DNA from 2 places in the Mesorhizobium sp. DxT genome. Region 2 is predicted to be linked to the other one. Evidence: riboswitches for the same ligand, from Rfam matches in the RefSeq annotation. Region 2 holds a riboswitch; the other holds the start of a gene.

Region 1 (5,554 bases), on a different contig from region 2:
TGCTGCGTGTCACGGTGATCTTTCTCGTGCTCGGTCCGGCCGTCGCGGCAAATCATCACGACTATTTCGGCTATCTCTCGATAGGGCTGCCGTTGTTTGTATTTTATTCGGCCGCAGTGACATCAGGGTATGGAATCCTGACGCGAAACAAGATCATTCTTGGCAACGGCAATGTCACCTATCTTGCCTGCGTCATGCGCTTCATGACCGAGCATTCGGTGCGTTTCGCGTTTTCCATACTGGGTTTTGCGGGATACCTCGCGGTTTACCCGGAAACCTTCAATTCGGCCATGCTGCTGCTGGTACCCGGTATTATCATCGCCGTCGTGTTCATATTTGCGACGGCGCTCACCTTCATGGTGGTAAGTTCCTTCCTGCCGAACATTTCGGAGGCAGTGAATTCCATTATGGGCATCATGTTCTTCGCAACCCCGCTCCTGTGGTATGCCGGTGAGCGCGGCGAGATGAGGAGCCTGATCGCGATGGTCAATCCGTTCACCCATCTGATCGCCGTGGTTCGCGAGCCTGCGCTCGGCCGCGTTCCGGAGGCGCTCTCATATATCTATGCCTGCTCCTTCACCTTGCTTGTGGTGGCCGTATCGATCTGGCTTTTCGGCGTCACGCGCAGGTGGATGATCTTCAAGGTCTGACGAAGAGTTTGCGGCGATGACACACATCCAACTGACCAAGGCTGGCGTCGACTATCCGGTAATGCGCAGCGGTCGCGACCGCGGACGCGGCGTAGGCGACCTGCTCGGCGGCACCATCTTCAAGATGGAAAGCCGCACATTCGTGCGCGCGCTGGACAACATCAATCTCGATCTGCGCGAAGGCATGCGCCTCGGTCTGATCGGCAACAACGGCTCCGGCAAAAGCACGTTGCTGCGCACGCTGGCAGGCATTCTCCCGCTTTCGCGCGGCACCCGCACCTACAGCGGCAAGATCCTCACGCTTTTCAGCACGGTCGCCGGCATCGACCTGAGATTGACCGGCCTGGAAAACGTCCAGCGACTTGCCGCTCTCCACCAGCTCGACCCGAAGCGGATCCCCGAAGTCGTCGAGGACATCGTCGATTTCACCGAGCTGGGCGACTTCTTCGATCTGCCGGTCGGCACCTATTCCGCCGGCATGCGCGCCCGCTTCGGTTTTGCGTTCATGACAGCCCTTGAGGCCGACATCCTCCTCATCGACGAGGTGATCGGCGCCGGTGACAAGCGCTTCCATTCGAAAGCGGAGCGGCGGTTGGAAACGTTCACGGCGTCCGGCGGCATAATCGTCGTTGCCTCGCACTCGACGGCCGTCCTGTCGGCGCTCTGCTCGCGGGCAATCGTCATGCGCAAGGGGAGAATCGCGTTCCGGGGGTCCGTGCCGAAGGCATCCGCCTACTTCACCAGCAGCGAGGCCGGAAGCGTCACCGGAGAGGACCCGTCGGCCGAGCAGCCCGCGGCCTGATGATGTGATCCTGAGACGGGGGAGCAGCACTTGAAGGTCGCAATCGTATTCGGAACGCGCCCGGAAGCCATCAAGATGGCGCCCGTCGTGGCGGCGTTTCGCGCCGATTCCGCGTTCGAGACCCTCGTCTGCGTAACCGGGCAGCATCGCACGATGCTGGATCAGGTGCTCGGCATCTTCGGGATCGAGCCCGATATCGATCTCGACATCATGACGCCCGGCCAGTCACTCACCGACATCACCGTGCGTGTGCTGCAGGGCATGGAAAAGGTGATCCGCGAGCACAAGCCGGACGTCGTTCTGGTCCATGGCGATACGACCACGGCCATGGCGGCGACGCTGGCGGCCTTCTACCATCAGGTGCCGGTAGGCCATGTCGAAGCGGGTCTGCGCACCCGCGACATCATGCGTCCGTGGCCGGAGGAGATGAACCGCAGCGTCATCGACGTGGTCGGACGCTGGCTCTTCGCCCCGACGCCGCAGGCGCGCCAAGCCCTGCTCGATGAACGGATTGACGGTTCGCGCATCGTCGTCACCGGCAACACGGTCATCGACGCACTGCTTATGGCCTCCGATCTGATCGAGGGCGATGCGGAGAGGCAAAACGCGATCGCCTCGAATTTCACCTATCTCGATCCGGCCAAACGTCTCTTGCTGGTCACTGGGCATCGCCGGGAAAACTTCGGCGGTGGCCTGCGCCGCATGTGCGAGGCGCTGGCGCGGCTGGCACGGCGCGGCGACGTGCAGGTCGTCTATCCGGTCCACCTGAATGAGAACGTGCAGCAGGCCGCACGGGAGACGCTGGCTGGCGTCGACGATGTCTTCCTGATCGATCCACTGGAATATCTGCCGTTTATCTACCTGATGCGTCGGTCGCACCTGATCATCACCGATTCCGGCGGCATCCAGGAGGAGGCGCCGTCGCTGGGCAAGCCGGTGCTGGTCACCCGCGACGTGACGGAACGGCCGGAAGCTGTGGCAGCCGGCACCGCGCGTTTGGTCGGAACCGATCCCGACGTCATCGTGCGCGAGGCGGAGAAGCTTCTCGATTCTCCCGATGCCTACCGGCGTGTCAGCGAAATTAGCAACCCCTACGGGGACGGCAAGGCTGCCCAGCGGATCCTCGAAGCGATCAGGGTCGGCATCACCCGTTGATCCAACCGCATCCAACTGCGTTGACGAGCGGCTTCGCACGCGATAGCACGATCTTGGAACTGGTTCCGCCGCGAGGCGGATGAAAATGGGAACGCGGTGCGGCCTTTGCGGGCCAATGCCGCGGCTGCCCCCGCAACTGTAACCGTTGAGCCAACTACCGGACATGCCACTGGCCTCGATCGGCCGGGAAGGTGGAAGGAGGCGATGACACGGGAGCCAGGAGACCTGCCTGTTCCAGTCACCCAAGCCAGGATACGGGGTGTGTCCTAGCGCGGTCGTCCGTCGCGGTGACATCGAAAGTTGCCGCATGCCGGAAACGGCCGGGGTTCGATGTGCATTCGCCCGTCATAAGCCTCACGCCTGAAACCGTCTGCGGTCTGATGAAACCGGGGCGCGTAGCGCCCTTGCCTGGAAGCGGGGACAGACATGAGACAGTGGATTTTGACGGCAAGCGCGCTCGCGCTGGCATGCGGAGCGGCACAGGCGCAGAGCGCGCTCGACACGGACAACGACACAACCGTTCTGGACACGATCGTGGTAACGACGCCGTTGCGGCGCGAGACGCCGCTGATCCGTTCGACATCGTCGGTGACGGTTGTCGACGAGGCCGAGATAACAAGCTCGGCGGCCGCCGACCTGCCCTCTCTGCTGAAGCGCTATACCGGCGTTTCAATAACCAGCTACGGTGGCCAGGGCGCTTCGTCCAACGTGCAGCTTCGCGGCATGTCCTCGACCCAGACGCTGGTGCTGGTCAATGGCGTCCGCACCGCATCGGCAACCAGCGGCACCAGCTCGCTTTTCAATATTCCTCTGTCGGCGATCGAGCGTATCGAGATCGCCAAGGGGCCTCATTCGTCGCAATACGGCGCCGATGCGATGGGCGGCGTCATCAACATCATCACCAAGCGCGGCGGTGCCTGCGGTGACGGCCGCAATTTCTGCGGCAGCGTGACGGCGGGCGTCAGCCATCCGTGGGGCGCGCAACTCTCCGCCGATCTTCGTGGCGAGGTGGACGGCCTTGAATATTCGGTCGGCGGCGGCATCCTTGGCACGCGTGGTTACGACTTCACCCTGCCGACGACCTGGGGGCACGAACCCGATGATGACGGCTTCATGCAGGGCTCGTTCAATTTCTCGCTGTCGAAGCAGTTCGACTGGGGCCGGCTCTATGCCGATGGCCTCTTAGCGCGCGGCCGCACACAATATGACGCCACCGCTCCCGGCTTCAACGAGGTCGACACCACGACTTTCGCTGGCAAGGCCGGTGCAACCTTCGACCACACAGACGACTGGTCGTCGACGGTGGAATTTTCGAGCGGCGTGGACCTGAGCACGAACTTCCGTGACGGCGTGCCGGGCGAGGACGAGTTCGACACGACCCGCTATGGCGTTCTTGCATCGACTGAGAAGAGCTTCACGACGGGCCTGGTCGACCACACGCTGCTTGGCGGCTTCGAGGTCTATCGCGAAAGCGTCGACACGTCCGTGCCGTTTGCAGTCACCGACCGCACGCTTGCAGCCGGTTTCGCCCAATATTCGCTCGACTATGGCGCGCTCACCGTCGATAGCGGCATCCGCCACGACTACAACGAGCAGTTCGGGGATGCGACCACCTACAATATCGGCGCCAGCTACGAATTCGTGCCCGGCCTCGTCGGCCGCGCGTCCTACGGCACCGGCTTCCGCGCTCCGACCTTCAACGATCTCTATTATCCCGGCTATTCCAATCCGGACCTGCGTCCGGAGAAGTCGCAGACCTACGAGGTCGGGCTAGCCTGGCAGCCCAACGCCGATACCAGCGTCGATCTCGTTTTCTACCAGACGTGGCTGCGGGACGCGATCGCGTCGGTTCCGCCGACCTACATCCCGTTCAACGTCGCGCGTGCACGCATCACCGGCTTCGAAGCATCGGTCTGGCACGCATTCGATGAGCGCTGGAGCGGCAAGGTCACGCTTGACGTGCGCGACCCGGTGAACCTCGACAATGGGCTCCACATCCCCAACCGCGATCGCTTCAAGGCGGGCGCGGAGCTTAACTTTGCCGCCACCGACAAGCTCGACCTATCGGCAAAGGTGCTCTACGTGGCCTCCAAGCACTCGAACGTGGCCAACACCACCAGGGCGCCGGACTATGTTACGGTCGATCTGTCCGCCAGCTATCGCTTCGATGAGAAGTCGACGATGAAGTTCTCGGTCGAGAACCTGTTCGACGAGACGTACGAGACGGTTGCGGGTTACCGCGCGCCGGGTCGGACGGTCAATCTGAGCCTGACCCGGCAATTCTGATCGGGAAACGCGTCGTGTCCATCGCCCGCGCCATACTTGCCGTTTCCCTGACAATTGCTGCGGGGATCTCGCCGGCGTGGGCGACCGACGCACCAAGCCGTGTCGTCTCGATGAATGTCTGCACGGATCAGCTCGCCATGCTGCTGGCCGCGGAGGGGCAGCTCCACTCCGTTTCGCACCTTGCCGGCGATCCGGGCGTGTCCGTGCTGGCCGACGAGGCCGACCGGTACGTTGTCAATCACGGGCTCGGCGAGGAAATCTTCCTGATGCAGCCGGACCTGGTGATTGCCGGCACTTTCACCACGCGGGCAACCATCGACATGTTGCGGCGCCTGGGCTTTCGGGTCGAGGAATTCGTCCCCGAAGGCACGTTCGAGGGCGTTCGGGCCAACATACGCCGCATGGGGGAATTGCTCGGTCGGCAGCAACGCGCGGACGAACTGATCGCGGAACTCGATGCCGGACTGGCCGAACTGGCAAGCGAGCCGGCCCCGCCGCTTTCCGTCGCGATCTACTCCGCCAACAGCTACACGTCCGGCGACGGCTCGCTGTCCAACGCCGTGATAGAGGCCGCAGGCCTGCAAAGCATCGCCGACCGGCTCGGCATTGTCGGCGTACAGCGCCTGCCACTCGAGCAGCTCGTGCTCGCGGACCCGGATTT
Region 2 (5,554 bases):
CCCGGAGACTTTCTTGACCTTGCAGGTACCGCACAGGCCGAACTCGCAGGCGGCCGGGATCCGCACACCCGACGCGCGCGCGGTCTGAAGCAGGGTCTGGCCCGCAACGCATTCGCCGTCGACTTCCGACAGCGCGAACCTGACCGGCAGGGCGATTTCTCCGACACCCGCTTCGCCGTCTTCGGTGAAAGGCGCGGGCACGGGCTCGGCCACGGGGGCGGCGAAGCTCTCCTGATGATAATGCACCATGTCGAAGCCGGCTGTTTCGAGCATCTCCCGCACGGCCCGCATGAAGGGTTCCGGTCCGCAGCAGAAGATTTCCCGCTCGCGAAAATCGGGCGAGAGTAGCGGCAACCGCACCGCGTCGATCCGGCCCATATGGCCGAACCAGCTCTCACGACTCGAGCGTTCCTCGATGAGGAAGCCCAGCGACAGGCCGGGCATGCGGCTGCCGAGCAGCTCGAGTTCCTTGCGGAAGATGATCTCCTCTGGCCGGCGCGCGCAGTTGACGAAGGCGACGTCGGTCCATGGCGCACAGTCGTTCAGCCAGCGCAGCATCGACATCATGGGTGTGACGCCGGAACCGGCGGAGATGAACAGATATTTCGCCGCCGGATATTCGTGATGGGAGAAATCGCCGGCCGGACCGTAGGCCCTAATGTGGTCGCCGCGCCGCAGATGATCCAGCATCCAGCGCGTTGCGACGCTGCCGGCCTGCGCCTTGACCGTGACCGCGATGGAAAACGGCCGCGAGGGCGACGACGACAGCGTGTAGGTGCGCAGCAGCGGCTCGTCGCCAACCGGCAATTCCAGCGTGATGAACTGCCCCGGCTTGTACCGGAACCAGGTCTGGTTGTCCGACCGGAAGGTGAAGGTCTTCACGTCGGGCGCCTCGTCGGCGATGCCGATGACCTCCAGCACCTGAAGCCGGTCGTTCCACGGCGTCATCTCGTCGAGGTGGCGGTAGAGTGCGGCGTCCGTCATCGCGTTCATCGCTGTCGCCTCACGCCACGCTTCTGAGCGCCGGGGTTTCCGTCTCGGCCAGCCGCGGCTCGATGAAAGAGGCGTACCACTCGACGAACTGGATCACGCCGCCTTCATGCAGCTCCGAATAAGGACCGGGTTCGTAGGCGGGCGAATTGATGCCGAAGGCGTTCTCCTCGACGATCCTGCGGTCCTGGTCGTTGGTCTCGGTCCAGACATGGGTCAGTTCGGCAATGTCGTAGTCCACCCCCTCCACGGCATCCTTGTGCACGAGCCACTTAGTGGTGACGGCCGTCTCGGTAGCGCTGACCGGCAGCACGCGGAAGGTGACGGCGTGGTCGCCCAGAATGTGGTTCCATGTCGTCGGGTAATGGTAGAGCAGCAGCGACCCGATGCGGTCGGTGGAGACGCTGTCGGAAAGGTTGCGCTTGACCGCGCGCCTGCCGGTCATCGTGTAGCTGACGGCATCGCGCAGCAGCGGCGCGCGGGTCGCGCGATACTGGCCGTCCGCGTCGATGCGGAAGCGGGAAGGCAACCCCGCCGCCTCGCATTTCGCCCAATGCGCCAGCATTTCGGGATCGCTTTCCGCGCCGTTGACCCCCGTCACCGTGGGCGCTTCCGGGAACGTCTTGCAAAGCTCGGGATGGTTGGCCGCACAGTGGTAGCACTCGCGGTTGTTCTCCCAGACCAGCTTCCAGTTACCCTTTTCGATAATGGTGGATTCGTAGGCGACCTTTGCATCGGCCAGCCTATGCGGCAGGAAATAGGGTTCCATCATGGCCCGGAACGGCCCGAAGTCGGCCGGCTCCGGCGCAAGGCAGATGAAGATGTAGCCGCCGGCGCTCTCACAGGCGACCGGCTTGAGCGAGAACTGCGACGGGTCGAAATCGTCCGCCATCTGGCGTGCGAACAGGAGCTTGCCGTCGAGATCGTAGGTCCACTGGTGATAGGGGCAGACGAGGCGCGCGGAGAGGCCCTTCTGCGCCGCGCAGACGCGGCTGCCGCGATGCCGGCAGGAATTGTGGAAGGCGCGTATCTGCCCGTCACGATCGCGGACCAGCACGACCGGATACCGGCCAACCTGAACGGTGAAGAAGCTGCCCGGCTTCGGCAATTCGCAATCGTGGCCCACGAACAGCCAGTCGCGATACCAGATCAGGTCCATGTCGAGCCGGAAGAACTCGGGGTCAGTGTAGAAGGGCTGTTCCAGCGAATAGCCGTATCTGCGGCTGCGGATCAGCCCCAGCATTTCGTTGCGCGCATCCATGTCCTGTCCTCGCATCGTCATCACAAGGACTGAACTGGTGGTGATGGAGGGAAGGAGGAGCCGCGACATGGCCATGCTGGCCAGGTCCGCGCCGCTTCGCCTCTTGACCGCCCACCGCGATCAGTCGGTTTCGTATGCCGAAGGCTGGTTTCCGGGCTCCGGAGCCGTCCCTTGCAGGACCTTCCCGACACCTTCCCGGACATTGTCGTCCAGTGGTCTCCCGTCGAGATATTCAGCTCCGCTACCGTTGCGGGGGCAGCGCCGGATTTCGACCGGCTTCCCAATTCTCCGCTTCGATCGTCACGAAGCAGCACCTCAGGCATGCACATCTAACCACGGCTGCGTGGCTGGCAAACACGCGAAAGCGACACCGTGCAGACGCAAAGACGACACAGGGTTCACAACGCTGCGGCATGGTGCGCCGCACCGTTTCGTTTCACTCGAATTCGTGCGATAGCTGCATAAACTTTGACCAACGGGACAAAGAAAGTGCCATGACGAGCACCTCGACACGACAGGCTGCCGGCGCCAGCCTGCATACGCTGCCGACAGCGGCTGCGGCTGCGCATACCGACCTGCCGCGCAATCCCGGCATGAAGCTGGATCTCGGCTGGCTGGAAGAGATGCGGCATGTGAACCGTTCAGCCTTGGAGCGGCGCGCGACGACGCTGACCAAGCGCCGCTCGATCAAGGCCGACAATCAGGCGGCATGGTTGCTGCGCGCAATCAGCCTGATGGACCTGACGACGCTGAACAGCAACGACACCGACGAGCGCGTGCGCCGCCTCTGCACCAAGGCGCGCAACCCGCTGCGCGGCGATCTGGTCGCCGGCCTCGGGCTGGGCGACACGGTGATCCGGCCAGCGGCTGTCTGCGTCTACCATCCCTTTGTCGCGACAGCGGTCAAGGCGCTGGAAGGCACCGGCATCCACGTCGCCGCCGTCTCCACCGCCTTTCCGCACGGGCTGTCGCCGCTGGAAACACGGATCGCCGAAATCAGGGCGTCGGTTGCCGATGGCGCCGACGAGATCGACGTGGTCATCCCGCGCGGCCTGGTGCTGGGGGCAAAGTGGCAGGAACTTTACGACGAAGTCGCGCAGTTCCGCGAAGCCTGCGGGGAAGCGCACCTGAAGGTCATCCTCGGCACCGGCGAATTGTCGACGCTGCGCAATGTGATGCTTGCGTCGATGGTGGCGATGATGGCGGGCGCCGACTTCATCAAGACCTCGACCGGCAAGGAAAGTGTCAATGCCGTCCTGCCGGTCGGCCTCATCATGACGCGCGCCATCCGAGCCTATGAGGAGCGCACCGGCTTCAAGATCGGCTTCAAGCCTGCCGGCGGTATCTCCACCGCCAAGGCATCGCTGGACTGGCTGGTACTGATGAAGGAAGAACTCGGCCGCCGTTGGCTGGAGCCGGACCTTTTCCGCTTCGGCGCATCGAGCCTGCTCACCGACATCGAGCGCCAGCTCGAACACCACCTGACCGGCCACTACTCGGCCGCCCATCGCCACGCCATGGCCTGACGGGGAACCACCGTGAACATTCTTGAACGCTATCACGCCATGGAATACGGCCCTGCCCCGGAGGCGCGCAACGAAGCCGATGCGTGGCTTGCCTCGCGCGACTTCTCCGCCTGCCTGTTCATCGGCGGCCAATGGAAGAAGGCTGCGAGCGGCAAGACCTTCGACACTGCCGAACCCGCCACCGGCCAACATCTGGCGAGCCTGGCCGAGGCCGGCCACGCCGACATTGACGCCGCCGTCACGGCCGCCCGCAAGGCGCTCCCGAAGTGGCAGGCCGCTTCCGGCTATGAGCGTGCGCGCGTGCTCTACGCCATCGGCCGCGCCATGCAGCGCCATGCGCGGCTTTTCGCCGTGCTGGAATCGCTCGACAACGGCAAGCCGATCCGCGAAAGCCGTGACATCGACGTCCCGCTGGCGGTCCGCCACTTCATCCATCATGCCGGCTGGGCGCAGTCGCTGGGCAAGGAGTTCCCGGGCCATGCAGCGGTCGGTGTTGCCGGCCAGATCATCCCGTGGAATTTCCCGTTGCTGATGCTCGCCTGGAAGATCGCGCCGGCGCTCGCGGCAGGCTGCACGGTGGTGCTGAAGCCTGCCGAATTCACGCCGCTGACGGCCGTTCTGTTCGCCGAAATATGCGAGAAAGCCGGCGTGCCCAAGGGTGTCGTCAACATCGTTCATGGCGGCCCGGAAGCGGGCGCGGCAATCGTCAATCACCCCGACATCGACAAGATCGCTTTCACCGGCTCTTCCGAGGTCGGCAAGATCATCCGCAAGGCAACCGCCGGCTCGGGCAAGAAGCTGTCGCTGGAACTGGGCGGCAAGTCGGCCTTCATCGTCTTCGAGGATGCTGATCTGGATTCGGCGGTCGAAGGCCTCGTCGACGGCATCTGGTTCAACCAGGGCCAGGTCTGCTGCGCCGGCTCGCGGCTGCTGGTGCAGGAAGGTATCGCCGACGCCTTCCTCGCCAAGGTGCGCGCCCGCATGGAGAAGCTGCGGCTCGGCGACCCGCTCGACAAGAACACCGACATCGGCCCGCTGGTCGACCGCACCCAGCTCGAGCGCGTGCGCGGCCTCGTCGCCGAGGGCGAAAAGCAGGGCGCGCAGTGCTGGCAGCCGGCTGGCGAAGTGCCAGCGACCGGCTGGTATCACCTGCCGGTGCTCGCCACCAACGTAGCCCCCGCCAACATCCTCTCCCAGGAGGAGGTGTTCGGCCCGGTTCTGGCGACGATGACCTTCCGCAACACGGAAGAAGCGATCGAACTCGCCAACAACACCCGCTACGGGCTGGCAGCTTCCGTGTGGAGCGAGAACGTCAATCTCGCCCTGCATGTCGCGCCGCAGCTCAAGGCCGGCGTGGTGTGGATCAACGGGACCAACATGTTCGATGCCGCCTGCGGCTTCGGCGGCTATCGCGAAAGCGGCTTCGGGCGCGAAGGCGGCCGCGAGGGCATGGTCGAATATCTCGCCCTGCCAAAGGGCAAGAGCCAACCGATCAAGGTCTATGAGGCGCCTGGCGGCGTCTCGGAACGCTCAGACGGCGACGGCTCCTTCATCGACCGCACTCCGAAGCTTTTCATCGGCGGCAAGCAGACGCGTCCGGACGGCAACTACTCCATGGCAGTTCACGACGCCAAGAGCCGCCATGCCGGCGAAGTCGGGCTGGGCAGTCGCAAGGACATCCGCGACGCCGTCAGCGCCGCGCGCGCCGCCAAGGGATGGGCCGGTGCCACGGCCTACAATCGCGCTCAGGTGCTTTATTTCCTGGCCGAGAACCTGA

Evidence for each region. A riboswitch is a leader RNA that binds a small molecule or an ion and turns the genes downstream of it on or off. The one in region 2 is predicted to bind cobalamin.
Region 1: linked by a shared signal. The riboswitch ahead of ACVJNE_RS05605 (TonB-dependent receptor domain-containing protein) and the one ahead of ACVJNE_RS15200 (aromatic ring-hydroxylating oxygenase subunit alpha) in region 2 are both predicted to bind cobalamin.

The regions. Positions count from the first base shown of each region.
Region 1 covers NZ_JBZFLJ010000002.1:311,125-316,678, forward strand. Annotated here, with positions in the region: gene ACVJNE_RS05590 (ABC transporter permease) at 1-650, shown strand, start outside; gene ACVJNE_RS05595 (ABC transporter ATP-binding protein) at 667-1,452, shown strand; gene wecB (non-hydrolyzing UDP-N-acetylglucosamine 2-epimerase) at 1,483-2,607, shown strand; cobalamin riboswitch at 2,651-2,854, shown strand; gene ACVJNE_RS05605 (TonB-dependent receptor domain-containing protein) at 3,034-4,893, shown strand; gene ACVJNE_RS05610 (ABC transporter substrate-binding protein) at 4,908-5,554, shown strand, end outside.
Region 2 covers NZ_JBZFLJ010000007.1:225,190-230,743, reverse strand. Annotated here, with positions in the region: gene ACVJNE_RS15205 (FAD-binding oxidoreductase) at 1-984, opposite strand, end outside; gene ACVJNE_RS15200 (aromatic ring-hydroxylating oxygenase subunit alpha) at 1,004-2,251, opposite strand; cobalamin riboswitch at 2,377-2,584, opposite strand; gene deoC (deoxyribose-phosphate aldolase) at 2,746-3,777, shown strand; gene ACVJNE_RS15190 (aldehyde dehydrogenase family protein) at 3,790-5,554, shown strand, end outside.